Regions from separate parts of the Bradyrhizobium sp. USDA 3262 genome, predicted to be linked through region 2. Evidence: riboswitches for the same ligand, from Rfam matches in the RefSeq annotation. Region 2 holds a riboswitch; the other holds the start of a gene.
What was found. A riboswitch is a leader RNA that binds a small molecule or an ion and turns the genes downstream of it on or off. The one in region 2 is predicted to bind glycine.
Positions count from the first base shown of each region.

Region 1: it holds a riboswitch for glycine, as region 2 does, so the genes downstream of both, gcvT (glycine cleavage system aminomethyltransferase GcvT) here and ACVWYP_RS31255 (D-amino acid dehydrogenase) in region 2, are expected to answer to the same signal.

Region 1 is NZ_JBSSCT010000001.1:6,785,123-6,799,961, forward strand. It holds gene alaS (alanine--tRNA ligase) at 1-2,110, opposite strand, end outside; glycine riboswitch at 2,313-2,401, shown strand; gene gcvT (glycine cleavage system aminomethyltransferase GcvT) at 2,543-3,688, shown strand; gene gcvH (glycine cleavage system protein GcvH) at 3,709-4,074, shown strand; gene gcvP (aminomethyl-transferring glycine dehydrogenase) at 4,231-7,104, shown strand; gene ACVWYP_RS32105 (acyl-CoA thioesterase) at 7,358-7,795, shown strand; gene ACVWYP_RS32110 (hypothetical protein) at 7,822-8,700, opposite strand; gene recA (recombinase RecA) at 9,082-10,170, opposite strand; gene ACVWYP_RS32120 (hypothetical protein) at 11,040-11,243, shown strand; gene ACVWYP_RS32125 (hypothetical protein) at 11,311-11,541, opposite strand; gene ACVWYP_RS32130 (hypothetical protein) at 11,639-11,941, opposite strand; gene ACVWYP_RS32135 (hypothetical protein) at 12,030-12,161, opposite strand; gene ACVWYP_RS32140 (amidase) at 12,341-13,816, shown strand; gene ACVWYP_RS32145 (PaaI family thioesterase) at 13,858-14,319, shown strand; gene ACVWYP_RS32150 (HdeA/HdeB family chaperone) at 14,744-14,839, opposite strand, start outside.
Region 2 is NZ_JBSSCT010000001.1:6,616,471-6,631,309, forward strand. It holds gene ACVWYP_RS31245 (ABC transporter substrate-binding protein) at 116-1,735, opposite strand; gene ACVWYP_RS31250 (M20/M25/M40 family metallo-hydrolase) at 2,000-3,130, shown strand; glycine riboswitch at 3,222-3,328, shown strand; glycine riboswitch at 3,332-3,446, shown strand; gene ACVWYP_RS31255 (D-amino acid dehydrogenase) at 3,513-4,871, shown strand; gene ACVWYP_RS31260 (ABC transporter permease) at 5,032-5,973, shown strand; gene ACVWYP_RS31265 (ABC transporter permease) at 5,977-6,864, shown strand; gene ACVWYP_RS31270 (ABC transporter ATP-binding protein) at 7,021-8,670, shown strand; gene ACVWYP_RS31275 (M81 family metallopeptidase) at 8,915-10,435, shown strand; gene ACVWYP_RS31280 (M20 aminoacylase family protein) at 10,442-11,614, shown strand; gene ACVWYP_RS31285 (amidase) at 11,607-13,025, shown strand; partial or broken gene ACVWYP_RS31290 (crotonase/enoyl-CoA hydratase family protein) at 13,167-14,064, shown strand; gene ACVWYP_RS31295 (alpha/beta fold hydrolase) at 14,061-14,747, shown strand; gene ACVWYP_RS31300 (ketopantoate reductase family protein) at 14,826-14,839, opposite strand, start outside.

The DNA.
Region 1 (14,839 bases), 170 kb from region 2:
GCACGCCGGACGCGACCGCGCCCTCGCCGGTCACCGAGATCATGCCGATGTCGCCGGTGCGGCGGACATGGGTGCCGCCGCAGAGCTCGACCGACCAGCCGAGCGCGTTCTGGCCGTGATCGCGGGCCCCCCTGCCCATCGACACGACGCGGACCTCGTCGCCGTACTTCTCGCCGAACAGCGCGCGGGCGCCGGCCTCACGGGCATCGTCGACGCCCATGATCCGGGTGGTGACCTCGTCATTCTCCAGCACGACATCGTTGGCGATGTCCTCGATCCGGGCGAGCTCTTCCGGCGTGATCTGCTTCGGATGCACGAAGTCGAAGCGCAGCCGGTCCGGCGTGACCAGCGAGCCGCGCTGGGCGATGTGATCACCCAGCACCTGGCGCAGCGCCTCGTGCAACAGATGCGTCGCCGAATGGTTGGCGCGGATCGACGAACGCCTGGCGTGATCGACCTCGAGCTGCAGCGCGGTGCCGACGCCGAGCGTGCCCTGCTCCACCGTGCCGAGATGCACGAACAGATCGCCGGCCTTCTTCTGCGTGTCGGTGACGCGGAACTTGACGCCCTCGCCGGTGAGCACGCCGATGTCACCGACCTGGCCGCCGGACTCGCCGTAGAACGGGGTCTGGTTCAGCACGATCGCGCCGCTCTCGCCGGCCTTCAGGCTCTCGACCTCGGCGCCGTCCTTGATCAGCGCCGTCACCGCGCCTTCCGCGCTCTCGGTCTCGTAGCCGAGGAATTCGGTCGCGCCGAGCTTCTCGCGCAGCGGGAACCAGATCGCCTCGCTCGCCGCCTCGCCCGAGCCCGCCCAGGAGGCACGCGCCTTCACGCGCTGCCGCTCCATCGCGTCGGTGAACGAAGCCTGGTCGACGCTGATGCCGCGCGACTTCAGCGCGTCCTGCGTCAGATCCAGCGGAAAACCATAGGTGTCGTACAGCGTGAACGCGGTGTCGCCGTCGAACATGTCGCCCTTCTTGAGGCCGGCGCTCTTCTCGTCGAGGATCGACAGGCCGCGCGCCAGCGTCTTGCGGAAGCGCGTCTCCTCCAGCCGCAGCGTCTCCTCGATCAGCTTCTCCGCGCGGACCAGATCCGGATAAGCCTGGCCCATCTCGCGGACCAGCGCCCAGACCAGGCGATGCATCAGCGGCTCGCTCGCGCCCAAGAGCTGCGCATGGCGCATCGCGCGGCGCATGATCCGGCGCAGCACGTAGCCGCGGCCCTCGTTCGACGGCAGCACGCCGTCGGCGATCAGGAACGCCGACGAGCGCAGATGGTCCGCAATCACGCGGTACGAGGCCACGTTCTGCTCGCTCGGCCCGTGGCCGAGGGCCGACGCCGCCGCATCGATCAGATTGCGGAACAGATCGGTCTCGAACACGCTCTCGACGCCCTGCAGGATGGCCGCCATGCGCTCGAGCCCCATGCCGGTGTCGATCGAGGGACGCGGCAGCGCCACGCGCTCCTCCTTCGTCACCTGCTCGTACTGCATGAACACCAGGTTCCAGAATTCGAGGAAGCGATCGCCATCCTCCTCCGGGCTGCCCGGAGGTCCGCCCCAGATGTGCTCGCCGCGGTCGATGAAGATCTCGGAGCACGGACCGCACGGGCCGGTGTCGCCCATCGCCCAGAAATTGTCCGAGGTCGGGATCCGGATGATGCGGTCGTCCGAGAAGCCCGCGATCTTCTTCCAGTAGCCGGCCGCCTCGTCGTCGGTGTGGTAGACGGTGACCAGCAGCTTGTCCTCCTTCAGCCCGAAATCCCTGGTGATCAGATTCCAGGCGAGCTCGATCGCGCGCTCCTTGAAGTAATCGCCGAACGAGAAGTTGCCGAGCATCTCGAAGAAGGTGAGATGGCGCGCGGTGTAGCCGACATTGTCGAGGTCGTTATGCTTGCCGCCGGCGCGCACGCACTTCTGCGACGTCGTGGCGCGCTGATAGCCGCGCTTCTCGACGCCGGTGAAGACGTTCTTGAACTGCACCATGCCGGCATTGGTGAACATCAAGGTCGGGTCGTTGCGCGGAACCAGCGGCGACGAGGCCACGATCTCGTGGCCGTTCTCCTTGAAGAAGTTCAGAAATGTCGACCTGATGTCGTTGACGCTGCTCATGTTCATCCAATCGGAAAAAGGGGCCGGCCAGCCGCAAAAAGGCGTCATTTTCCGGCCGAACGCTTTTAGACATTGCCAGCTGCGGTGTCCAGAAACTGTGCAGGCGGATCATGGGCTTGCCGCGGCAGCACAAAGCCCATTGGATAGTTGCTGCAGCTGCGTTGACAGTCTTGGTGGCGCCGTGTTTTCTACCTACCTATACCTAGTCACGTCGGGAGAGACCGGCCTTACCGCCGGCGCCGAAGGAGCAACCGCCCCGGAAACTCTCAGGCAAAAGGACCGCGTGACGTCTGACATCTGGAAAGAGACGCTGGGGTTCGCCCCGATGCGTCCGCCGACGGGATAATACTCTCAGGCACAGCGACAGATGGGGCTTTCTGCAGGTTTCTCAAGGGGAAATAGGTCCCCGACGGGAACCGCGAGGGCCCTGTGATGCTTGCACGCGAAACTTCTCCGCTGAAACAGACCCCGCTGCACGCGCTGCACCTGGCGCGCGGCGCCAAGATGGTGCCGTTCGCCGGCTACGACATGCCGGTGCAATATGCGGCCGGCGTGCTGAAGGAGCATCTGCACACCCGCAAGGAAGCCGGCCTGTTCGACGTGTCGCACATGGGCCAGCTCGTGCTGAAGGCCAAATCCGGCAAGGTCACCGACGCGGCGCTCGCGCTGGAAAAACTGGTGCCGCAGGACATCGTCGGTATCGCGCCGGGACGGCAGCGCTACGCGCAATTCACCAACAATGACGGCGGCCTGCTCGACGACCTGATGGTCGCGAATTTCGGCGATCACCTGTTCCTGGTGGTCAACGCCGCCTGCAAGGCCGAGGACGAGGCGCATCTGCGTGCGAATCTCGCCGACACTTGCGAGATCGTATCGCTGGCCGACCGCGCGCTGATCGCACTGCAGGGGCCGAAAGCCGAATCGGCGCTGGCGAAACTTTGTGCAGATGTCAGTTCGATGAAATTCATGGACGCCGGTCCGCGCCGCGTCGGCGACGTCGACTGCTTCGTCTCGCGCTCCGGCTACACCGGCGAGGACGGCTTTGAGATTTCCGTGCCCGCAGACAAGGTGGAAGCCCTGGTCACCGCGCTGCTCGACAATCCCGACGTGCTGCCGATCGGGCTCGGCGCGCGCGACAGCCTGCGGCTTGAAGCCGGGCTGTGCCTCTACGGCCATGACATCGACACCACGACGACGCCGGTCGAAGGCGCGCTGGAATGGTCGGTGCAGAAGGTTCGCCGCAGCGGCGGCGCCCGCGCCGGCGGCTTCCCGGGCGCCGACAAGATTCTCGCGCAGTTCGCAGATGGCGCCGCGCGCCGGCGGGTCGGCCTGAAGCCCGACGGCCGCGCCCCGGTGCGCGAAGGCGCCGCATTGTTCGCGGATCCGACCTCGACCGAACAGATCGGCAAGGTGACCTCGGGCGGCTTCGGCCCGAGCCTCAATGCGCCGGTCGCGATGGGCTATCTGCCGACCGCCCTTTCCGCCGTCGGCACCACCGTTTTCGCCGAAGTGCGCGGCCAGCGGCTCCCGCTGAAAGTCGCCGCCACGCCCTTCGTCCCCAATACCTACAAACGCTAAACGCCAAAGGATCGCTCCCCATGACGACGCTGTACACGTCCGACCACGAATGGCTCCGCATTGAGGGCGACGTCGCCACGATCGGCATCACCGACTATGCGCAGTCGCAGCTCGGCGACGTCGTGTTCGTCGAACTGCCCAAGGTCGGCCGCAGCCTGAAGAAGGCCGAGGCCGCCGCTGTCGTCGAATCCGTCAAGGCCGCCTCCGACGTTTACGCACCGATCACCGGCGAGGTGGTCGAGGTCAACGACGCGCTCGCCGCCGAGCCCGCGCTGGTCAATTCGGACGCCGGCGGCAAGGCCTGGTTCTTCAAGATGAAGATTGCCGACAAGGGCGAGCTCGGCGGCCTGATGGACGAGGCCGCCTACGCCGCGCACACCGCCTGAGAGAATGAAGCAGATTGCCACCACACACTCACTGTCATCGCCCGACTTGATCGGGCGACCCAGTACGCCGCGGCCCTTCAGCTCAATCACTGATGTCCCGGCGTACTGGATACCCCGCTTTCGCGGAGTATGACGGCTGACAACGAGGACCACGTCATGAACGCGCCCTTCAAGCCGATCAACGAAGCCGCCACCGATTTCGTCCGCCGCCACATCGGACCGTCGCCGCGCGACATCAACGCGATGCTGGAGACGGTCGGCGCCGCGAGCCTGCAGGCGCTGATGAATGAAACGCTGCCGGCGTCGATCCGGCAGAAGGCGCCGCTCGATCTCGGCCGGGCGCTGAGCGAGACCGAGGCGCTCGCGCATATGAGCGAGCTCGCCGCGCAGAACCAGGTGTTCACCTCGCTGATCGGCCAAGGCTATTCCGGCACCATCCTGCCCGCGGTGATCCAGCGCAACATCCTGGAGAACCCGGCCTGGTACACCGCCTACACGCCGTATCAGCCGGAGATCAGCCAGGGCCGGCTCGAGGCCCTGTTCAACTTCCAGACCATGATCTGCGACCTCACCGGGCTCGACGTCGCCAACGCCTCGCTGCTCGACGAGGCGACCGCGGCGGCCGAAGCGATGGCGCTCGCCGAGCGCCACTCGCAGGTCAAGGCGAAGGTGTTCTTCGTCGACAAGGAGGTGCATCCGCAGACGCTGGCGGTGATGCGCACGCGCGCCGCGCCGCTGGGCTGGGCGCTGGTCGTCGGCGATCCCCTGACCGAGCTCGACAACGCCGACGTGCTCGGCGCCCTGTTGCAATATCCGGGAACATCGGGCGCGGTGCGCGACCTCAAGCCTGCCATCGCATCGCTGCGCGCCAGGGGCGCGCTTGCGATCGTCGCGGCGGACCTGTTGTCGCTGACGCTGCTCACCTCGCCCGGCGAGCTCGGCGCCGACATCGCGATCGGCTCGGCGCAGCGGTTCGGCGTGCCGATGGGTTATGGCGGACCGCACGCCGCCTACATGGCGGTGCGCGACACGCTGAAGCGCTCGCTGCCCGGCCGTCTCGTCGGCCTCTCGGTGGATTCGCGTGGGCAGCCCGCCTATCGCCTCGCACTGCAGACCCGCGAGCAGCATATCCGCCGTGAGAAGGCGACCTCGAATATCTGCACCGCGCAGGTGCTACTCGCCGTGATCGCCTCGATGTATGCGGTCTATCACGGTCCCGAGGGCCTGACCCATATCGCACGCAGCGTGCATCGCCGCGCCACCGTGCTTGCCGCCGGCCTGCGCAAGCTCGGCTTTGCGCCGACCAGCGAAGCGTTCTTCGATACCGTGACCGTCGAGGCCGGAGCGAAGCAGATCGAGATTGTCTCCCGCGCGCAGGCGGAGCGGATCAATCTGCGCATCGGTGCGACCACGCTCGGCATCGCGCTCGACGAGACCACGACGCCGGAGACCGTCGAGGCAGTATGGCGCGTGTTCGGCGGCAAGCTCAGCTTTGCCGAGATCGAAGCGGCCGCGCGCGAGGCGCTGCCGAAGGATCTGCGGCGCACCAGCGCGTTCCTCACCCATCCGGTGTTCAACACCCACCGCTCGGAGACCGAGTTGCTGCGCTACATGCGCAAGCTCAGCGATCGTGACCTCGCGCTCGACCGCGCGATGATCCCGCTCGGCTCCTGCACGATGAAGCTCAACGCCACCACCGAGATGATCCCGCTGACCTGGCCGGCGTTCGGCAATCTGCATCCGTTCGCGCCCGCGGATCAGGCCAAGGGCTATCACACGCTGTTCAAGCGGCTGGAGCAATGGCTGTGCGACATCACCGGCTATGACGCGGTCTCACTGCAGCCGAACTCCGGCGCGCAGGGCGAATATGCCGGACTGCTGGCGATCCGCGGCTATCACCTGGCGCGCGGCGAGCCGCACCGCAAGGTGTGCCTGATCCCCTCCTCCGCGCACGGCACCAATCCGGCCTCGGCCGCGATGGTCGGCATGGAGGTCGTGGTTGTGGCGTGCGATGCGCGCGGCGACGTCGACGTCAATGATCTCCGCGCCAAGGCGGAGAAGCATTCGGCCAATCTCGCCGCTGTGATGATCACCTATCCGTCGACCCACGGCGTGTTCGAGGAGCATATCCGCGAGATCTGCGACATCGTGCATGCGCATGGCGGCCAGGTCTATCTCGACGGCGCCAACATGAACGCGCAGGTCGGGCTGTCGCGGCCCGGCGATTACGGCGCCGATGTCAGCCATCTCAATTTGCACAAGACCTTCTGCATCCCGCATGGCGGCGGCGGCCCCGGCATGGGCCCGATCGGTGTGAAGGCGCATCTTGCGCCCTATCTGCCAGGCCATCCCGCAACCGACGGCACGACGGCGCACGCCATCGGCCCGGTGTCGGCCGCGCCGTTCGGCTCGGCGTCGATCCTGACCATCTCCTACATCTACATCCTGATGATGGGCGGCGAAGGCCTCACGCGCGCCACCGAGATCGCGATCCTCAATGCCAACTACATCGCCGCACGGCTGCAGCCGCACTTCCCGGTGCTGTACCGCAACGAGCGCGGCCGGGTTGCGCATGAGTGCATCGTCGATCCGCGGGCGCTGAAGACGACGAGCGGCGTCACCGTGGACGACATCGCCAAGCGGCTGATCGATTACGGCTTCCACGCGCCGACCATGAGCTTCCCGGTGGCGGGCACGCTGATGATCGAACCGACGGAATCGGAATCGAAGTTCGAGATCGACCGGTTCTGCGACGCCATGATCGCGATCCGCGACGAAATCGCGGAGATCGAAAAGGGCCGCTGGAAGGTCGAGGCCTCACCGCTGCGCCACGCGCCGCACACCGTCCACGACATCGCCGACGATGCCTGGAACAGGGCCTACACCCGTGCCGAGGGCTGCTTCCCGGCCGGCGTGTCGCGTTCCGACAAATACTGGAGCCCGGTCGGCCGCGTCGACAACGTCTATGGCGACCGCAACCTGGTATGCTCATGCCCACCGGTCGAGGACTACGCGCAGGCGGCAGAGTAGATCGGCCGTTGATGTCACCATTGTAGGATGGGTAGAGCGCAGCGAAACCCATCAATTGCATCTGGGCGGCGAGGTGATGGGTTTCGCTTCCCTCTACCCATCCTACGATCCAATCGGAGCATGGGTTGAGCCCTGCGGCTCAACCCACCATTTCAAAGAAAAGAGCTCGTCGTTTCGCTTGTCCGCGACCTGCATCGGTCGAAGCGGGCCGCGGGACGAACGATAGCGAGGGCCGCCCGCGGCAGGAGGAAACATGCGCGAGGAATTCTGGTTTCATTTCCCGTTCCGCGTCCGCTATTCCGAGGTCGACGCGCAGGCCGTGGTGTTCAACGCCCACTACCTGACCTATTTCGACACCGCGATCACGGAATATTTTCGCGCGCTCGGCTATGATTATCTCGGCGAAGTGGCGCGGACCGGGATCGACTTTCACACCGTGAAGTCGGTCGTCGAATACAAGGCGCCGATTCGGTTCGACGAGGACATCGAGGTCTGCGTACGCGTCGCGCGGATCGGCCGTTCCTCGATCAACCTTGCGCTCGCGATCTTCGCCAAGGACTCCGATGACCTGCGCGCCACCGGCGAGATCATCTGGGTCGCGACCGACCAGAAAACGCACCAGTCGGTCGCCGTGACCGAAGATTTGCGGGCGCTGATTGCGAGCCGCGAAAAGGCGCTGGCGCGGGGCTAAGCCGACGGGCGTCGCACAGATCAGGCTCAGGGAGCGACCAGGGTGCGGCTCTCGGCGTCCCAGCGCCACAGCCGCTCATTGGTCAGCTCGGTGCCGCCCCACCACCGGCGAATCGGATTGTACTGGCTGAAGTCGAGCTCGCGATCCGACACTTCCTGGCCGAAATCGGTGAGCGACAGCCGACTGTCCCGGTGTCGGTTGTTTCGGGCCTTCAGATCGTCGGGCGCTTCGATCTCCGCGGGGAATCCGGCCAGAACCGGCGATCGACAATAGACGAGCCCATCCAGGATCAACTCTGCTTCCTGAAAATCGAACACGCCGCGCTCCCTGTTCAGCTCGCTTGAAAGGGCCTGTGGCTTTGTCTCGCCTTCGGCGACGAGATCCAGCATCCGCAGTTCAGACGCGCCGAGGCCAGTGTCTCGCCCGGGTAGCTCCTCGAGCAACGCAATCAGCGCCGCGCGGAGCTGCGGGAGGGCCGACAGATCCTGCATGAGAAGGTCGAAACAGGGCTCGGGCGTCGGTGCGCGAAAGGCATTCCAGGCGCGACTGGCCAATTCCAACCGATCATCGGTCACCGCAAGTGCAGGCAGTCGCCATTTCGCCGAGCTCTCACCTCGGTACCTGGCGATCTCGGCATCGGTCTGGACCAGACTGAGCTTCGAAACGATGTGCCGGTGCGGGCGGAGCACGTCGAATAGCCAGGCCAGGACCAGCTGGTCGTTCGGCTGAGGATCAGCCCACAGCTCGACGCTGTCGCAACGCTCACACAGCTCGACGAGACCGACGTCCCTGCCGATCGAGCCGGTCCATCTTGAAGTGGCGAAGTCGAGCCAGTGCGTGTCGAAATCGACATGCTTTGCGGAACGCGCTTCCAGCAGGATCGTGAGGTCAGCCGACGAGGGCATTTGTCCCCAAACGAAGCGCGGCCTCAACCCGACGACGATATCCGCCCTTCCCGCCTGCCGCAGGCGATAGCTCGCGAGATCGCTTGTCGCCAGGATCAGACTTGTCACGATGCGCGCTGCTCCCGCTGCGGGCCATGGCCAATCAACGCCGGATTCCAGCGCCAAAGGTTGTCGTTGGTGAGGTGCGTGCCGCCCCACCAGCGATTGATCGGATTGTGGTCAGTGAAGTCCAAACGGGCGCCGAAGACGTCGGCAACTCAACGTCCTCAGCGCCCGCTTGCAGCGAAGTCATGTGACCGTTTGAGCATGATCTCCGCGCAAACGCTTCGCGTTTGTCGCGAGGGAAAACCGCTTCGCACTTTTCCGGATCATGCTGGAGGCTTACTCTTCCGTCGGCTCCTCGCCTTCGGCGTCGCGCTCGGGCGTGCCGGCGAGGATCTGCTCGGAGATCAGGCCGGAGTTCTGCCGGATCGCGGCTTCGATCTTGGCGGTGATGTCGGGATTCGACTTCAGGAATGCCTTGGAATTCTCGCGGCCCTGACCGAGCCGCTGGCTGTCATAGGAGAACCAGGCGCCCGACTTCTCGACGATGCCGGCCTTGACGCCGAGGTCGAGGATCTCGCCCATCTTGGAGACGCCCTCGCCGTACATGATGTCGAACTCGACCTGCTTGAAGGGCGGCGCCAGCTTGTTCTTCACCACCTTGACGCGGGTGGTGTTGCCGACCACCTCGTCGCGCTCCTTGATCGCGCCGATGCGGCGGATGTCGAGGCGGACCGAGGCGTAGAATTTCAGCGCGTTGCCGCCGGTGGTGGTCTCCGGCGAGCCGTACATCACGCCGATCTTCATGCGGATCTGGTTGATGAAGATCACCATGGTGTGGGACTTGTTGATCGAGGCGGTGAGCTTGCGCAGCGCCTGGCTCATCAGGCGCGCCTGCAGGCCCGGCAGCGCATCGCCCATCTCGCCCTCGAGCTCGGCCTTCGGCACCAGCGCCGCAACCGAATCGACCACCAGCACGTCGACCGCGCCGGAGCGCACCAGCGTGTCGCAGATCTCCAGCGCCTGCTCGCCGGTGTCCGGCTGCGAGATCAGCAGCTCGTCGATGTTGACGCCGAGCTTGCGCGCATAGACCGGGTCGAGCGCGTGTTCAGCGTCGATGAAGGCGCAAATGCCGCCCTTCTTCTGGCCTTCCGCCACGGTGTGCAGCGCCAGCGTGGTCTTGCCCGAGGATTCCGGCCCGTAGATTTCGACGACGCGTCCCTTCGGCAGGCCACCGACGCCGAGCGCGATATCGAGCCCGAGCGACCCCGACGACACCGTCTCGACATCCATCGAACGGTCGTTCTTGCCGAGCTTCATCACCGAGCCCTTGCCGAACTGGCGCTCGATCTGGGAGAGCGCGGCTGAGAGGGCCTTGGACTTGTCCATGGAGGATCCTTCGACGATACGCAGTGTAGTGGCGGACATTTGGGATGTGCTCCTTATGGCGGGGATTCGCTAGCGGGACAAACGGGTGATGAGGTCGGGTGGAATGCGTTGTTGATTGGAACCTCGTACCACGTTTGTTCTATGTTCGCAATATGTTCTTTCAGGCAAGGAGGTGCCGGCCCGTTTCCATCCACAATGGCCTGCTTTGATTTTTGGAGTGGCCTGGTTTGGGTTTAACCCCATCGCAACCAAGGGTTAGCCGATGTTCTCGGTAGGACTACTGAGGAGGCCCTCAGATGTTCTGGCCCCATAACTTCCTGCGGGTCGCGATCTGTTCTCGCGGAATATTTACTGGAACAATCGGCCCGGCAGTGCCCTTATTTGGGGGCCCCCAGCCAGACAGGTAGCCCCCCGACTGCTGGAGGAAAACCCGCCTCCGGGACGGGTTGGCGGCCCCCTGTTGGGGCCGTTTAAAATTCCGTAGTTCTCCGGCCAAGAACAAAGTTCCGGGCCGTACGACGCATCTTGCGCCCGAAGTTCCCCTGATAATCAACAAGTTAACCTGACAGGCTCGACCGCGTCAGATAACGGCTGGCACAATCTGCATACTACCTTCGTACCCCTCCTGAGCCCTGGAAAAACTCCGTAGCGTTCGACGGAAGACTCGGGTTCCGCCAGTGTTCGTAACATTGGCCTGCTCAACCAACGCGAATTGCGCGGCGCTGGACAGGCAACACGGCTGGCGACGGTTCCCTGGCGATGCTGCCGGCGGACGAATCCTTTCCGGAATCCACAACGACGGCTCGAACGGGCGCGGCCTTTCACACGATCTTTTTACGGGTGCCAATCATTACTACAACTAATGGTTTAAGTATCGACGACCGCCTTCATTCGCGGAACCGTTACAGATGATCCACAGGGGCATCGAGTTCAGCGTCACCCAGCTGATGGCCGGCGTCTGGAAATGGCGCTTCCAGATCGGCGATCGCGTCTTCACGGGCAAGACCGAAGCAAAGCTCGATCTTCTGGCGATCCGCCGGGTGCAGCTACGGATCGATCGCGAGCTGAACAATCTGGAGCGGGAACGGACCCGCGGCAGCAATGGGGACTGAGGCACGGCCTATCGTGCACGCCCCGATGCCATGACCGGCAGGCCCTCGCGCTTCGCTCGAAAACGCTTCAATCCGCGCTTGCCAGCCGCCGCATCGTGAACTCGATGTCGCCGCCGGGGAGCTCGCGCCAGCTCTCGACGGCGCTCATATAGGCCGCTTTCGGGTAGCGCTTGAGAAAGTCACGCGCCCTCACGCGGGCCTGATCGCGTGGCAGGCTGAAGGTCTCGCGCAGATAGCCGTCGTCCGGCTTTCGCCGCTCGGCCATCCGGCTGGCGAGATCGCGCGGACGAGACACCATGCCGCAACTCCGGACCAACTGACGACACCCCAATATAGGGGCGGCGGCAGGAGAATCCGAGTCTGCGGGAGACGGATGAAGTCGCCCCGAACGGGCGTTACTGGCTACGCGGCGCGGCGCTTCCGGGCTGCGCCGAACTTCCGGTCTTGGTCTTCGGCTTGGCGGGATGGGCGGCCGCCTTCGGCGGATCGCTGCGCACGACACCCCAGGGATCGGACGATCCCTTGGCATCGGGAATCTTGCTGAGCGAGTCCTTGTAGGCCTTGTCTCTGACCGCGTCCTGCTCCTTCTCCTCCTGGGTCCTGGTCTTGACCTCAGGCATCAGGTTGACGTTCGGCATCTGCGCATAGGCCGGCGCCGACAGCAGCACCGCAACCGCGACTGCGCACAAAACTCTCATGAGTACGCTCCTTGCATTTTCGTCGCCGGTATATCACCGCAAGAAAGCCGTCGCCAAGCGTGTCTGGCCAAGCGCGCCTGCCCCGGCCCTAGAGATGGTCTGACTTGCAGGATTTCGGCGACTGCATCCAGTCGTCCCAGACCGGACCGCAGCGCGTGCAACCGCTGAGCGCAAGCCCGATCGCAACCACGCCGCCGAGCAACACCAATTTGCGGAACATGTACGCCCCCACCACTCGCGAGGAGGCGACTGAGCGCCGAAACTGGGGCATTTTCAAGCCGGGCACGGCGCTTGCAGCGCAGCGCAAGCGCGCATCGGAACGCAGCGCAGCGCGCGTCGGTTTGACCGGGCAGCCGCGCAAATTACACTGCGCAACAAAGCAGAAAAGGAATCGATCAAATGACTTTGGCGATGAGCTGGGACGAGTGGACGCAGCATGACGGGACGGCGCTCGCGGAGCGCGTCCGGAGCGGCGAGTTGACGCCCCGTGAGCTGGCGTCGCAGGCAGCCAGCGCCGTCGCCAAGGTCGATCCCGCGCTCTCCGGCGTCGTCGAGCTGTTCGACGATGTGATCGCCGACCCCGCGCGCGACGGCGCCGACCTCGACGGCCCGTTCGCCGGCCTGCCCTTCCTGATGAAGGACCTCGGCCCGACCTTGAAGGGGCGGCTGCAGGAGATGGGCTCGCTGATGATGCGCGGCAATCGCGCCGCGGCGGATACCTTCCTGACCGCGAAGATGCGCAAGGCCGGCCTCAATTTGATCGGCCGCACCACGACGCCGGAGTTCGGGGTCTGCAGCTCGGCGGAAAATCCCGCGGTCTATGTCACGCGCAATCCCTGGAACACCGACTACACCACCTGCGGCTCGTCGGCCGGCAGCGCGGCGATGGTCGCCGCCGGCGCTGTGCCGATCGCGCATGCGACCGACGGCGGCGGCTCGATCCGCATTCCCGCCGGGGTCAACGGCAATATCGGCCTGAAAGTCTCGCGCGGCGTGTTCTCACTCGCGCCGCATCTGTCGGATCTCACCGGGCTGGTCTCGATCCAGGGCTGCCAGTCGCGCACGGTGCGCGACACCGCTGGCTTCGTCGATGCCTGCCGGGGACCTGCGCCCGGCGAGTTCATGCCGTTCTGGACTTCGCCCGAGCCATATGCCGCGATGATCGCGCGCGATCCCGGCCGGCTCAGAATCGCGCTGTCGCACACATGGGGCGACTATCGCGCGACGCCGCACATCACAGCCGAGCTCGAGCGGGTCGGACGTTTCCTCGAAGGCCTCGGCCATCAGGTCGGTTACGCACTGCCGGCGATCGACTATCGGGAAGCCTTCGCGGCGCAGACCACTTGCTACATCAGCAATTTCGCCGTCGTGATCGGCAACATGCTCGCCGCGCGCGGCCTCGAGCGGCCCCCAGTGGAGCTGATCGAGCCGATCAACATCCGCATCTGGGAGCATGGCCGCGACTTCAGCTTCGCCGATCGCGCCCGCATGCAGGCCGTCTTCAACACCACCTCGCGCGGCTTCGGCGCCTTCTTCGAGGACTGGGACATCATCCTGACGCCGGTCACGGCGCTGCCGACGCCGAAGGTCGGCACCACGGAGTATCTCACCATCTCGGACAATCCGTCGGTGCTGGACTGGTTCGGCAATCTCTGGCGCAACTTCGCCTTCACGCCGCTCGCCAATCTCTGCGGCATCCCCGCGATCTCGCTGCCGCTCGCGACCAACGAGCACGGCCTGCCGCTCGGCATTCAGGCGATCGGAAAACAAGCAAGTGACGGGCTGTTGCTGCAGCTCGCCGCCCAGATCGAACGGGCGATCGACGGCAAGTGGAATGCGGGCAACACGCCGGCCGTGCATGTCACGCGCAACTAGGCGATAAATGGCAAAACCATCAGCGGAGGAAACGGGACGTCATGCAGCAGGCCGGTGAATTCGGGATCGACGATGCGAAACGCGTGCTCGGCGACGTCTTTGCGCCGTGGGTGCAGGACCTCAATCTGGCGATCGAGCAGTTCGACATCGCCCCGCCTGAAGGCGGCGATGCCGATTGGCAGCCCGGCGCCATCCTGCGCATGCCGTTTTCCGAGCGATTGTGCCGCAATGGCGGCATCGTCTGCGGCCAGGCGCTGATGGCGTTCGCCGACACCGCGATGGTGCTCGCCAACCTCGCGGCCAACAAGGGCTATCGGCCGATGACGACGGTCGACCAGACCACGCATTTCATGCGCGCCGTGACGGCGTCCGACGTGCTGGCCGACGCCCGCGTGGTCCGGCTCGGCCGCACCATGAGCTTCGGTCGCGTCACGCTATCCTCCGCCACCGACAACAAGCCGGTGGCGATGGTGTCGAGCGCCTTTGCGATGCTGCCGGGATAGGCCTCTCGCATCATAGACGGTGTATCTCCTGATCCCCGCGCAAAGGCTTCGCCTTTGTCGCTGGAGGAGCTTGCGCAGCAAGCGTCTCGAAGGACGAGGCCACCAGCCCGGCCTCATGGTTCGCCTGGCGATGCGAAGCATCGTACAGAGACGCGCGTTCCGCGCTCCTCACCATGAGGGTTCAGGCTAATCAAGCTGCAACATTTACTTGCCGAGCTTCTTGCCGCGCATTGAGATGATGGGTTTCTCCTCGCTCTACCCATCCTACGCAACTGTCATCGCCCGGCTTGACCGGGCGATCCAGTACGCCGCGGCCTCTCATTCCATCACCACGGTCTGCGGAATACTGGATCACCCGCATGCGCGGGTGATGACACTGAGCAAGCCGACTAGACCAATCCCGCCATAGCTTGCGTAGCAAGATTTACTTGCCGAGCACGGCCTCCGCGGCGTTGACGATGCTGATGGTCGGATTCTTTCCGCAATAGGTGCCGAACTTCTTGGCGTTCTCGGTAAACAC
Region 2 (14,839 bases):
CACCGCTTAGCGACGGACTGGAGCAGCTTCGCGACAGCCACACCTGACAAGCGATAGCGAAAAGAAAAATGGCCGGGACAAGTCCCGGCCATTCGTTTTGCGTTGAGCCGCAAGCTTACTCGGACTTGTCGATATTCCAGAAGATCGGCGTCGCCGGGCCGTCGAGCACGCCGGTGAGCGACTTCCGCCAGGCGCTCGGAATGGTGTACTGGCCGAGCGGAACGTAGATCACCTGATCGTAGGCCTCGGTCTGGATTTCGGTGGCGATCTTCTTCTTTTCCTCAGCCGAGCCGGCGCGCGCAAACTTGTCACGCAGCTCCTCGATCTTCGGGTCTTCGGCCCAACCGAACCAGCCGCCATTCTTGCCGCGCCCGGTGATCGACGCGTTAACGATCGGGTCGGAGACGTCGGCCGCGACCCAGTTGGTGAAGAACATGTTCCAGCCGCCTTCCTTCGGCGGCTTCTGGCTGGCGCGGCGGGTCACCACGGTCTGCCAGTCGGTGGCCTGCAGGTCGACCTTGAAGCCGGCCTCGCGCAACTGCTGCGCGGCCACGACAGGCTGGGCCTTCAACGTCGTGACGTCGCCCGGCGCCATGATCACCACGGGGGTGCCGTCATAGCCGGACGCGGCGAGCGCCTTCTTGGCTTCCGCCAGGCCGTTGCCCTTCACCAGCGTTTCGGCCCCGACGTCGGTCTCGAGCGGCGTGCCGCAGACGAAGAAGGCGCCGCAGATCTTCTGGTATTTGGCGTTGCCGACCAGCGCGTCGAGCACGTCCTTCTGGTTCATCGCCAGGAACGCAGCCCGGCGCACCTTCGGATTGTCGAACGGCGGATAGAGGAAGTTCATGCGTCCGAGGGTCTGGAAGCCGAACTTGTTCAGGACGTCGATCTTGAGATCCGGATTGGCTTCGAGCACCGGCAGCATGTCGAACGGAAGGTTCTCCATGAAATCGATGTCGCCGGATTGCAACGCATTCACCGCCGTCTGCGCATCGGCCATCGTGACCCACTCGACGCGGTCGACCTTGACCACCTTGCCGCCCGCGGTCCAGCTCGCCGGCTCCTTGCGCGGCACGTAGTCCTTGTTCTTCTCATAGACCGCCTTCACGCCCGGCTGGAATTCCGCCTGCACGAATTTGAACGGTCCGGAGCCGATCTGTTCCGGGATCGGCTTGTCCGGCGGCGTCTCGGCAAGACGCTTCGGCATCATGAACGGCACGCGCGACGACGGCTTGCCGATCGATTCCAGCACGAGGCCGTAGGGTTCCTTCAGCTTCAACGTGATGGTCTTTGCGTCGGTCGCCTCCAGGCTCGCGACGAAGTCCATCAGCTTCTGGCCCATGCCGTCGACCTTGCCCCAACGCTGCAGCGAGGCGACGCAGTCTTCCGCGGTGACCGGCGCGCCGTCGTGCCACTTCAGGCCGTCGCGCAGCGTGAACGTATAGGTCAGCTTGTCGTCGGAAACCTTCCAGTCCGCCATCTGCGGCTGGATCTTGAAATTGGAATCCGTCGCCAGCAGCGTGTCATAGATCATGTAACCATGATCGCGGGTGATGTAGGCCGTGGTCATGATCGGATCGATGACGCGCAGATCCGAATGCATCACCGCAGTGATGGTCTTGCCCGCGGCCATCGCCTGCGGTGCGAAAGACAATTCCTGCGGTGCGAACGACAGCGCGAGCGCCGTCAACGCAGCCGCTAGCGTGCGGTGTTTCCAACGCGAGATAGGGAACATGCAATCTCTCCTGACGTGTAACTGGTCAAAGCCGGCTTATTCGTTATGCATGCGGTTCGTTATTTAGGCGAACTAACATGCTGTATGGCTTGTGAAATCGAGACTTGCACCAAGCGCCAAGCGCGTCAATCGGTTTCAGGCCGCATCGGACGTACACAAACGAATGAGGCCGCACGCCAGATTTTGGCTTTACAAAATCGTCGGCTGAGATTTTCGTAACGCCGCGCGATGCCGGCGCCGTCAGAACAACAAGAGAGAAAAACGATGAACCCAGCCAATCTCCCCTTTGATTCCGAAACGATGCTGCAGGGCCTGCGCAGCTGGGTGGAATGCGAAAGCCCGACCTGGGACGCGGCCGCGGTCGAGCGCATGCTCGATCTCGCCGCCCGCGAGATGGCGATCATGGGTGCGACGATCGAGCGCATCGCCGGACGCCAGGGCTTCGCGGGCTGCGTCCGCGCCCGTTTCCCCCATCCGAAACAAGGCCAGCCCGGCATCCTGATCGCCGGCCATCTGGACACCGTGCACCCGGTCGGCACCATCGAGAAGCTGAAGTGGCGGCGCGAAGGCAACAAGTGCTTCGGGCCGGGCATCTTCGACATGAAGGGCGGCAACTACCTGTCGATCGAGGCGATCAGGCAGTTGGCGCGCGCCTCCTTCACGACACCGCTGCCGATCACCGTGCTGTTCACCCCCGATGAAGAGGTCGGCACGCCGTCGACGCGCGACATCATCGAGGCGGAAGCCGCGCGCAACAAATACGTGCTGGTGCCGGAGCCCGGCCGGCCGAACAACGGCGTCGTCACCGGCCGCTATGCGATCGCGCGCTTCAATCTGGAAGCCACCGGCAAGCCCAGCCATGCCGGTGCGACGCTGTCGTCCGGGCGTTCCGCGATCCGCGAGATGGCGCGGCAGATCATCGCCATCGACGGCATGACCACCGAGGACTGCACGTTCTCGGTCGGCATCGTGCATGGCGGCCAGTGGGTCAATTGCGTCGCAACGACCTGCACCGGCGAAGCGCTCAGCATGGCCAAGCGCCAGGCCGATCTCGACCGTGGGGTCGAGCGCATGCTGGCACTGTCGGGCACCGCCAACGACGTCACCTTCAAGGTGACGCGCGGCGTCACTCGCCCGGTGTGGGAGCCCGACGCGGGCACCATGGCGCTGTATGAAAAGGCAAAAGGCCTTGCGGCGGCGATGGGTCTCGATCTGCCGCACGGCAGCGCCGGCGGCGGCTCGGATGGCAACTTCACCGGCGCGATGGGCATCCCCACGCTCGACGGTCTCGGCGTTCGCGGCGCCGATGCGCATACGCTCAACGAGCATATCGAGGTCGACAGCCTCGCCGAGCGCGGCCGCCTGATGGCGGCATTGTTGGCGACGCTGGACTGACATCGATTGCACTGCACAACACGTTGGCACTGCCGGACCGAAATTTAGCCTTGTCCATTTTTAAGGCTTCGCCTACGGTCCGGCCGTCCAACGCGACGATGCGGGAGAGATCGAAGCGACAACATTCGTGTTGTTGCCTTCGGCGCCGACGGAGCAACCGCCCCGGAAACTCTCAGGCAAAAGGACCGTATCGTCAGGACGATCTGGAGAGAGACGAACATGGCCGCACATCAAGGGCCATGACGTCCACCGAAGGGGATAGTTCGCTTCTGGCCCCGGCCCGATGCGGATCAAGCTCTCAGGTACCGTGACAGATGGGGCGCCGAATGCCGGTTTCACCGGTGGTTCGGCGACTCTAACCCACGGGAGCCTGAAGACCATCATGCCACATATCGCGATTATCGGCGCCGGCATCACCGGCGTAACGACGGCCTATGCCCTGCTTGAACGCGGCTACAAGGTGACTGTCCTCGACAGGCATCGCTACGCCGCGATGGAAACCTCGTTCGCCAATGGCGGACAGCTTTCCGCCAGCAACGCCGAAGTCTGGAACAGTGCTGCGACCATCCTCAAGGGTCTGCGCTGGATGCTCAGAAGCGACGCGCCGCTGCTGATGAACCCGAAGCCGAGCTGGCACAAATATTCCTGGATCGGCGAGTTCGTCGGCCACATCGGCCGCTATCGCAGCAACACCATCGAGACCACGCGGCTCGCAATCGAAGCGCGCAAGCACCTGTTCTCGATCGCACAGCGCGAGAACATCGCCTTCGATCTCGAACGCCGCGGCATCCTGCACGTCTATCACGACAAGGCCGGCTTCGAGGCCGGCCTGCGGGTCAATACGCTGCTGCAGCAAGGCGGGCTCGACCGCAGGCCGGTGACATCGGACGAAATCCGCGTCATCGAACCCGCGCTGCAGACAACCTGCTATGGCGGCTTCTTCACGCCGTCGGACGCGACCGGCGATATCCACAAATTCACGCGCGGGCTTGCCGACGCCTGCATCCGCCGTGGCGCGAGCTTTGTCCATGAAGCCGACGTCGACACGATCGCACGCGGCGATGACGGCTTCCGCGTCGGCTGGAACGAAGTTGCTTCACCTGATGCTGCGGTCGCGACGCGGCATCAATTGCAAGCGGACGGGATCGTGATTTGCGCCGGCGTGGCGAGCCGCCACTTCGCCAGCCTGCTCAACGACCGCGTCAATGTCTATCCGGTGAAGGGCTATTCGATCACGGTGCAACTCGATGCGCCGCAAAGCCGGAATGCGGCCCCAACCGTCAGCCTGCTCGATGAAGCTGCGAAGATCGTTACCAGCCGGCTCGGCGCCGACCGCTTCCGCATCGCCGGCACCGCCGAGTTCAACGGCTTCAACCGCGACATTCGCGCCGACCGCATTCAACCGCTGGTGGATTGGGTGCGACATCATTTCCCAAAGATCGATACGTCGAAAGTCGTGCCCTGGGCGGGTTTGCGGCCGATGATGCCAAACATGATGCCGGTGGTTCGCGCCGGACGGATTCCGGGCGTGTTCTACAACACAGGCCACGGTCATCTCGGCTGGACGCTGTCGGCGGCGACGGCGCAGATGGCGGCCCAGGCGATCGACGATTGGCGCGACCTCGACACGCCGCCGATGGCGCCGTCGTTCGGCGCCGGGCTCGATGTGCCCGCCGACGCGCGCAAAGCTGAAATCAATCCACCTTCCAGTGGACTGCTTCGAACATCACCGGAGGAATAATCGCGGCCAACAGGACTGATTAGCTGCACCGCAAAATCCGCAGCACCGATGGCATGGGACTTGCTCAAGTTCTACCGTGAGTCTGCTACCATCTGTGCTACGGTCTGGTGTGCAACGGTCCCGCTGGGGACTTCATCGACCACAACCCAACGGATCAAATTTGCTCGGATATCTGCTTCGCCGCATCCTCGCCGCCATTCCCGTGATGGGCGTGGTGGCTCTGTTTGTGTTCCTGTTGCTGCGGCTGACGCCCGGCGACCCGGCCGCCATCCTCGCCGGCGACAACGCGACTCCCGAACAGCTCGAACGCATTCGGACCTCGCTTGGTCTGAACGAGCCGATCTACATCCAGTTCTACACCTGGATCGCCAAGCTGCTGCACGGCGACCTCGGTGTTTCCCTGATCTCGAACAAGCCGATCCTCGAGATGATCGGCCCGCGCCTCGAGCCTTCGATCTCGGTCGCGCTGGCCACCATCATCCTCTCGATCCTGGTCGCGGTGCCGCTCGGCGTGATCGCGGCGTGGAAACACGGCACCTGGATCGACCGCTTCGTGATGGGGCTTTCGGTGCTCGGCTTCTCGGTGCCGGTGTTCGTGATCGGCTATGTGCTGATCCAGATCTTTGCGATCGATCTGCGCTGGGTGCCGGTGCAGGGCTTCAAGAGCATCTCGGCCGGCTTCGGTCCGTTCTTCCAGCGCATCATCCTGCCGACCTGCACCCTCTCCTTCATCTACGTCGCCCTGATCGCGCGCATGACGCGGGCCTCGATGCTCGATGTGCTCGGTGAGGATTACGTGCGCACGGCGCGCGCCAAGGGCATCGGCGAGACCGGCGTGCTGCTGCGTCACGCGCTGCGCAACGCCGCGGTTCCGGTCATCACGGTGATAGGTTCCGGCTTCGCGCTGTTGATCTCCGGGGTCGTCGTCACCGAAAGCGTGTTCAACCTGCCCGGCATCGGCCGCCTCACCGTCGATGCGGTGCTGGCGCGCGACTATCCGGTGATCCAGGCGATGATCCTCTTGACGTCGGGTATCTACGTCGCGGTCAATCTGTTGATCGACCTCGCCTACACCCTGCTCGATCCTCGTATCCGGTACTGAGCAATGGCGATCGAAACCCTCCCCGAATCCTCTATTCCCGTCACCCGGCCGTTCCGCGTCAAGTTCGGCTTCCTGACGTCGACGCCGATCATCGCGGTTGCGACGATCTGCCTCGCCCTCATCATCCTGATAGCGATCTTCGCGCCGCTGCTTGCGCCGCATGATCCCCTGCTGTTGACACCGTCGCAGCGGCTGAAGCCGTCGAGCGCGCAATATCTGCTCGGCACCGACGCCTATGGCCGCGACCTGTTGTCGCGCATCATCTACGGCGCACGGATCTCGCTGGTGATCGGGCTCGGCGCCGCCGTCTGCTCGATCGCCATCGGCCTCCTGATCGGACTCGTCGCCGGCTTCTTCCGCTGGGTCGATGCGGTGCTGATGCGCGTGATGGACGGCTTGATGGCGATCCCCGCCATCCTGCTCGCGATCGCCGTGGTGTCGCTGTCGGGTGCCAGCATCTGGACCGTGATGGTCGCGATCACCATCCCCGAGATCCCGCGCGTGGCGCGGCTGGTGCGCTCGGTGGTGCTGACCGCACGCGAGGAGCCTTATGTCGAGGCAGCGATCTCGCTCGGCACCAGCCTGCCGAAGATCATGTGGCGGCATTTGATGCCGAACACCATCGCGCCGCTGATCGTGCAAGGCACCTATGTCTGCGCCTCCGCGATCCTGACCGAGGCGATCCTGTCGTTCCTCGGCGCCGGCATCTCGCCGGAAACGCCGACCTGGGGCAACATCATGGCCGAGGGCCGCGCCTACTTCCAGGTCAAGCCGTCGCTGATCTTCTGGCCGGGGCTACTGCTCTCGATCGCCATTCTCAGCGTCAACCTGATCGGCGACGCCGCGCGCGACGCGCTCGATCCCCGCATGAAGCAGCGTGAGGGCAAGTGACGGCTTCGATGCAATCGAAGCCGTCATTCCGGGATGGTGCGTTAGCACCAGACCCGGAATCTCGAGATTCCGGGTTCGATGCTTCGCATCGCCCCGGAATGACAGTGGACAAATTCCGTCGCCGCGCTCACCGCAGCCGCGCCAAGAGAACCTGACATGACCAACGTCGTCCTCGACATCAACAATCTCGTCGTCGGCCTCGGCCGCAAGGCGGATGCGCATCGCATCATCGACGATCTCTCGCTACAGGTCCGTGAAGGCGAGACGCTCTGCCTGGTCGGCGAAAGCGGCTCGGGCAAGTCGGTGACTTCGCTCACCGTGATGGGCCTGTTGCAGAAGGGCACGCTGGTGCCGTCCGGCGGCAGCGTCAAACTGGTCGGCGAGGAACTGCTCACCGCCAGCGACCGGCGGCTGCGGCAACTCCGCGCCACGCGGATGGCGATGATCTTCCAGGAGCCGATGACCGCGCTCAATCCCGTCGTGCCGGTCGGCCGCCAGATCGACGAGGTGCTGCGCGCCCACACCGATCTCGATGCCCGCGCGCGGCGCCAGAAGATTTTGGCGATGATGGAGCATGTGCGGCTGCCGGATGTCGAGCGCATCTTCTCCTCCTACCCGCACCGCCTGTCGGGCGGTCAGCGCCAGCGCATCATGATCGCGATGGCATTGGTTCTGGAGCCGAAACTCCTGATCGCCGATGAGCCGACCACCGCGCTCGACGTCACCACGCAGAAGCAGATCCTCACCTTGATCCGCGATCTGCAACGCGATCACGGCACCGCCGTTCTGTTCATCACCCACGACATGGGCGTGGTGGCCGAGATTGCAGACCGCGTCGCGGTGATGCGGCACGGCCGCCTTGTCGAAACCGGCCCGCTGCAGGACGTGCTGCGCAATCCGAAGATGGAGTACACCCGCAACCTCTTGTCCTCGGTGCCGAGCCTGGTGCCGCGCGCGCCGCGCCCGGAGACCACCGAGCCCGTGGTGCTGGAAGCCAATGAGCTCAGCAAGGTCTACCGGGAGCGGTCGCTGTACGGCAAAGCCCGCGAGGTCGCCGCCGCCAGCAACGTCACGCTCACTCTGCGCAAGGGCCGCACGCTCGGCATCGTCGGCGAAAGCGGTTCCGGCAAGTCGACGGTCGCGCGCTGCATCGTCCGCCTGATCGATCCGACCTCGGGCGGGGTGCGCCTCGCCGGCCGCGAGATCTCCGACCTGTCGCGCCGGCTGTTGCAGCCGCATCGCCAGAAGATCCAGATCATCTTCCAGGATCCCTACCGCTCGCTCAATCCGCGCGTCACCGTCGGCGAGAGCATCGCGGAAGGCCCGGTCAATTACGGCATGCCGCGCAAGGACGCGCTGGCGCGGGCGCGCGAGCTGCTCGAGCTCGTCCACCTGCCGCCCGACGCGATCTCGCGCTATCCGCACCAGTTCTCCGGTGGCCAGCGCCAGCGCATCGCGATCGCGCGCGCGCTGGCGCTCGATCCCGATGTGCTCGTCGCGGATGAGGCGGTGTCCGCGCTCGACGTCTCGGTGCAGGCGCAGGTTCTGGATCTGCTCGACGAAATCCAGCGGCGACTGGGCATCGCGTTGCTGTTCATCACGCATGATTTGCGCGTCGCCGCACAAATCTGCGACGACGTCGCCGTGATGCAGCATGGCCGCGTCGTGGAACAGGGACCGGCCGCCGAGGTGCTGACCAATCCGCAGCAGGCCTATACCCGCGCGCTGCTCGATGCGGCGCCCGGACGCGGCTGGGATTTTGCGAATTTCCGCCCGGTTTCGGAAGGGCTCGTGGCAACGGCCTAAGTCTTTAGCCTTAGCCTCACGACGTACCTTTGGGCCCTCAATACGCCCATAGGGCATGCAAATCCGGAAGTGCTCCACGGCTTGCGCTTGGCGCGACGACACGCTTAACGTCGCGCGCTAGAGCGTGGCCCTGACGGTGGACACCGATCTTCCCCGGAGATCACGCTCCAACCAACGCGATGAGATCATGACGCGCGTCGTCACGATCGCATCATGATCGAAGAAACGTATCGAGACCAACTTGATGACTCGCATTGCCGTCGGCGGCTTCCTGCACGAGACCAATACCTTCGCACCGACGAAGGCAACCTATGACGATTTCGTGCATGGCGGCGGCTGGCCGTCGATGACGCATGGCGCCGACGTGCTCAAGGTCATGCGCAAGATCAATGTCGGCCTTGCCGGGTTTGTCGAGGCGGCGGAAGCCAATGGCTGGGAGCTGGTGCCGACGATCTTCGCTGCGGCGAGCCCGTCGGCGCATGTCAGCAAGGATGCGTATGAGCGGATCGTGACCGAAATGGTCGACGGCATCGCCGCGGCCGGACCGATCGACGCCGTCTATCTCGATCTGCACGGCGCCATGGTCACCGAGCATTATGACGACGGTGAAGGCGAAACGCTGGCCCGCGTGCGCAAGGCGATCGGCAACGACCTGCCGCTGGTGGCGAGCCTCGATCTGCATGCGAACGTCTCACCGAAGATGATCGAAAATGCCGACGCGCTGATCGCCTACCGCACCTATCCGCATGTCGACATGGCCGAAACCGGCCGCGCCTGCGCCCGGCATCTGGCGCTGATGCTCAGGTCCAGGCAGCGCTTCGCCAAGGCATTCCGGCAATTGCCGTTCCTGATCCCGATCAGCTGGCAATGCACCAACGACCAGCCCACCAAAGGCATCTATCAAAAGCTCGCCGCGCTCGAGAGCGACGCCGTGCCGACGCTGTCGTTTGCTCCGGGCTTTCCGGCCGCCGATTTCAGGGATTGCGGACCGAGCGTGTTCGCCTATGGCCGGACCCAGGCCGCTGCGGATGCCGCCGCCGACAAGGTCGTCGCGCTGGTCGAAGGCCATGAGGACGATTTCGACGGCCGGATCTATTCGCCCGACGACGGCGTGCGGCTGGCGATGGAACTGGCGAAATCGGCCAGCAAGCCGATCATCATCGCCGATACCCAGGACAATCCCGGCGCCGGCGGCGATTCCGACACGACAGGCATGCTGCGCGCGCTGGTGCGCAACAGGGCGAGTGCCGCAACCGGCGTGATCTACGACCCGCAGTCGGCGAAGGCCGCGCACACCGCCGGTGTCGGCGCGTCAGTCACGCTCGAGCTCGGCGGCAAGTCCGGTATTCCCGGCGACGCGCCGTACCGGGAGACTTTTGTCGTCGAACAGCTCTCGGATGGCAAATTCGTGGCTCCCGGCCCCTATTTCGGCGGCCGCGACATGGATATGGGCCCCTCGGCCTGCCTGCGGGTCGGCGACGTCCGCGTCGTGGTCGGCTCCTACAAGGCCCAGCTTGCCGACCAGGCGATGTACCGCTATGTCGGCATCGAGCCGACGGCACAGAAGATTTTGGTCAACAAGAGCTCGGTGCACTTCCGCGCCGATTTCGAGCCGATCGCCGAGAAACTGCTGATCTGCGCCGCTCCCGGCGCGATGCCCGCCGATACCGCTACGCTGCCGTGGAAACATTTGCGTCCCGGCATTCGTATCAAGCCGAACGGCCCTACTTTCACACCCACCTCCCCATCACGCACAAACGGATAGAGAGCCATGCCGACCATTGAGCGCATCGACAGTTTTGCCGACGAACTCACCGCCATCAGACGGGATCTGCATGCGCATCCCGAGATCGGCTTCGAGGAGGTCCGCACCTCGGGCATCGTCGCCGACAAGCTGACGAGCTGGGGCATCGAGGTGCATCGCGGCCTCGGCGGCACCGGCGTGGTCGGCGTGCTCAAGGGCAAGGGCAACGGCACCAAGAAGATCGGCCTGCGCGCCGACATGGACGCGCTGCCGATGGAGGAGAACACCAATCTGAAGTGGCGTTCGACCGTCCCCGGCCGCTTCCACGGCTGCGGCCATGACGGCCACACCACGATGCTGCTCGGCTCGGCACGCTATCTCGCCGAGACCCGCAATTTCGACGGCACCGTGCATTTCATCTTCCAGCCGGCCGAGGAAGGCCTCGGCGGCGCCCGCGCCATGATCAAGGACGGCCTGTTCAAGCAGTTCCCCTGCGACGAGGTCTACGGCCTGCACAACGCGCCCGACCTCAACCATGGCGAGATCGCGATCCTGCCGGGCCCGGCAATGGCCGCAGCCGACTTCTTCGACATCAGGATCCAGGGCTACGGCGCGCATGGCGCGATGCCGGAGCGCTCCAAGGATGCCGTCGTGATCGCAATGACGCTCGGACAAGCGTTGCAGTCGATCGTCAGCCGCAACGTCGATCCGCTGCAGGCTGCGGTGCTGTCGATCACGCAGATCCATTCCGGGTCGGCGTACAACGTCATTCCCGGCGAAGCCTGGATGTGCGGCACGGTGCGCTGCTTCTCCGACGAGATCCGTGAGCTGATCCGCAAGCGCATGCGCGAAATCGCTGCCGGCTTTGCCGTGGCCTATGGCGCCGAAATCTCGGTCGAGATCCGCGATGGCTTCAGCGTGCTGGTGAACCAGGAAGAGCAGTCCCGCGTGGTCGAGGAAGTCGCGCGCACCGTCGTCGACCCCGCCAAGGTGATTACGCGCTCGACGCCCAAGATGGGCAGCGAGGATTTCGCCGACATGATGCAGGCCATTCCCGGCGCGTATTTCTGGGTCGGCCATGACGGCTCCGTGCCCGTTCACAATCCCGGTTACGTTCTCGACGACAAGATCCTGCCGATCGGCGCTAGCATGTTCGCCCGCATCATCGAGAAACGCATGCCGGCAGGTGCGCATGCATAAGCCCAAAGGGGACGCCATCACGTCGCTGCACGATCTCTCCGCCGTCGACCTGCTCGCCGGCTATCGTGCCAAGCAGTTCTCGCCGTCCGAGGTGCTGGAGGAAATCATCTCCCAGGTCGCGACCTGGGAGCCGCACATCAAGGCGCTGTATCTGTACGACCCGGAAGGGGCGCGGAAGGTCGCCAAGACCTCGACCGAGCGCTGGCAGCAAGCCGAGCCGGCCGGCACGCTCGATGGCGTTCCCGCCACCATCAAGGACAATGTCGCGACCAAGGGGCAGCCGGTGCCGCTGGGCGCGGCAAGCGTCAAGCTGGCGCCCGCGGAGAAGGATGCACCGCCTGCGGCGCGGCTGCGCGAGGCCGGCTGCGTGATCTTCTCCAAGACCACGATGCCGGACTACGGCATGCTGTCGTCGGGCCTGTCGTCGTTCCATCCCCTGACGCGCAATCCCTGGGATGTCAGCAAGAACCCCGGCGGCTCGAGCGCCGGCGCGGGCGCGGCAGGTGCCGCCGGCTATGGTCCCTTGCATCTCGGCACCGATATCGGCGGCTCGGTGCGGCTGCCGGCCAACTGGTGCGGCCTTGTCGCATTGAAGCCGAGCCTCGGCCGCGTGCCGATCGACCCGCCCTATGTCGGCCGCGTCGCCGGTCCTATGACCCGCACCGTCGACGACGCCGCGCTGATGATGAGCGTATTGTCGCGTCCCGATCGCCGCGACGGCATGAGCCTGCCGGCGCTCGAGGTGAACTGGAAGGCGCTGGAGAAGTCGCCGCGCAAGCTGCGCATCGGGCTGATGCTCGACGCCGGCTCCGGCCAGAAGGTCGAGAAGGAAGTTCGCGAGGTCGTCGTGAAGGCTGCGAAGGCGTTCGAATCCGCCGGCGCCGTCATCACCGAGATCGACGGCATCCTGACGCCCGAGATGCTCGAAGGGCTCGACAATTTCTGGCGCGCCCGGACCTGGGACGAGCTGTCGAAACTGTCGCAGGCCGACCGCGGCAAGACCCTGCCCTACATCCTCAACTGGGCCGAGGCCGGCGCAAAGCTCTCCGGCGTCGATGTGGTGCGCGGCTTCAACATGACGATGGCGATCCGCGCGGCCGCCGCGAAATTGTTCTGCGAGGTCGACTACGTGATCTCGCCGGTATCGCCGGTGGTGAACTTCCCGGCCGAGTTCGCAGCGCCGCTCAACGACCCGGCAAAGCCGTTCGAGCACATCTGCTTTACCGTGCCGTGGAATATGTCGGAGAACCCCGCGCTGTCGATCAACGCCGGCTACGACAAGAAGGGCTTTCCGATCGGCGTCCAGATCATCGGCCGCCGCTTCGACGACATCGGCGTGCTCGGCATGGGCAAGGCGTTCGAGGGCCTGCGCGACCCGCAGAAGCCGTGGCCCGCGCCGCCGAAGAAGTAAGGCAGCGCCTCAACGCAAGTCGGGATGCGCGGAGCCGAGCCTGCGCATCCCTCTTCTTCACAAGGGATGATTGCCGGGTTAACTGGATGGAGACGCGCGCCAGCGCCGTTCATTCAAGAAAACCGAGAGGAAATCATCCCCATGGCGTATGAGACGATCAAGTACGAGGTCGCCGAGCAGATCCTGACCATCACGCTGAACCGGCCCGAAAAGCTCAACGCCTTCAACGCCACGATGCAGCAGGAGCTGATCGACGCGTTCGACAAAGCCGACAAGGACGACGACGTCAGGGCCATCATCGTGACCGGTGCGGGCCGCGGCTTCTGCGCCGGCGCCGATCTTTCATCCGGCGCCAACACGTTCGACCGCGATGCGCGGCGCGGTCCGGTCAAGCGCAATGCCGACGGCAGCGTCGACTACAGCGATCCGCAGGTGCGCGACGCGCGACGGCGGCGGGCAAGTGACGCTGCGGATCTTCAAGTGCCTGAAGCCTGTCATCGCCGCTGTGAACGGCCCGGCAGTCGGCATCGGCGTCACCATGCAGCTTGCGATGGATATCCGCATCGCCTCCGACGCCGCGCGGTTCGGCTTCGTGTTCTCCCAGCGCGGCATCGTGCCGGAAGCCGCATCGAGCTGGTTCCTGCCGCGCATCGTCGGCATCTCGCAGGCGCTGGAGTGGTGCTACTCCGGCCGCGTCTTCCCGGCGCAGGAAGCGCTCGCCGGCCGGCTCGTCAGCAAGGTGGTGCCGCCCGATGACCTGTTGCCGACCGCGCGCGCGCTCGCCAAGGAGTTCGCGGCCAAGACCGCGCCGGTGTCGGTGGCGCTGATCCGCCAGATGATGTGGCGCATGATGAGCGCCGACGATCCGATGGAAGCGCACAAGGTCGACAGCCGCGGCATCTATGCCCGCGGCCGCTCCGACGACGTCAAGGAAGGCGTGGTGTCGTTCCTGGAAAAGCGCCCCGCGCAGTTCAAGAACAAGGTATCGTCGGACATGCCCGACTATTTCCCGTGGTGGCAAGAGCGCGACTATAAGTGAGCGAACGGCGTCAAGCGGCGTCCACGCATGACGGCGTCGTCCTGCTGCACGGCATCAGCAGGACGGCGCGCTCGTTTCGCAGGATGGAGCTGGCGCTGAGGGCCGCCGGCTTTGCCACCCTCAATCTCGACTACGACAGCCGGCGCAAGCCACTCGACGCGCTGGCCGAGGACATCCATCCTTCGCTCGATCAATTCGCGCGCAGCCTCGACGGCTCAGTGCATTTCGCCTGCCATTCGATGGGCGGGCTTCTGGCACGCGTCTATCTGGCAAGGCATCGCCCGGCGCGGCTCGGCCGCGTCGTGATGCTGGGCACACCGAACGGCGGCAGCGAGATCGCCGACCGGCTGAAGAACCTCGCGGCCTATCGCGCCTATTTCGGTCCGGCCGGCCAGCAGCTCGTCACCCGCCGCGATGCCGCGACCAGCGCGTTGCTGCCGCCGATCGATTATGAGGCCGGCATCATCGCCGGCAACCGCTCGGTCTATCCGATCACCTCCATCGGCCTGCCGCGGCCGCATGACGGCAGGGTGTCGGTCGCCAACACCAGGCTCGACGGCATGGCCGATCACATCGTGATCCGCACCTCGCATCCCTGGCTGGTGCGCAACGCCGAAGCGATCGCGCAGACCGTCGCGTTCTTGCAAGAGGGGAAATTCAGCACAAATCGTCGGGTGGACTAAGGGCGCGGACTCATTGGCGCGCAGCCAAACCCGGTCGCGAATGACCCGACGCGGAGATGTAGGAGTGCTCCGCTTCGCTCAGTCGGCGTCGG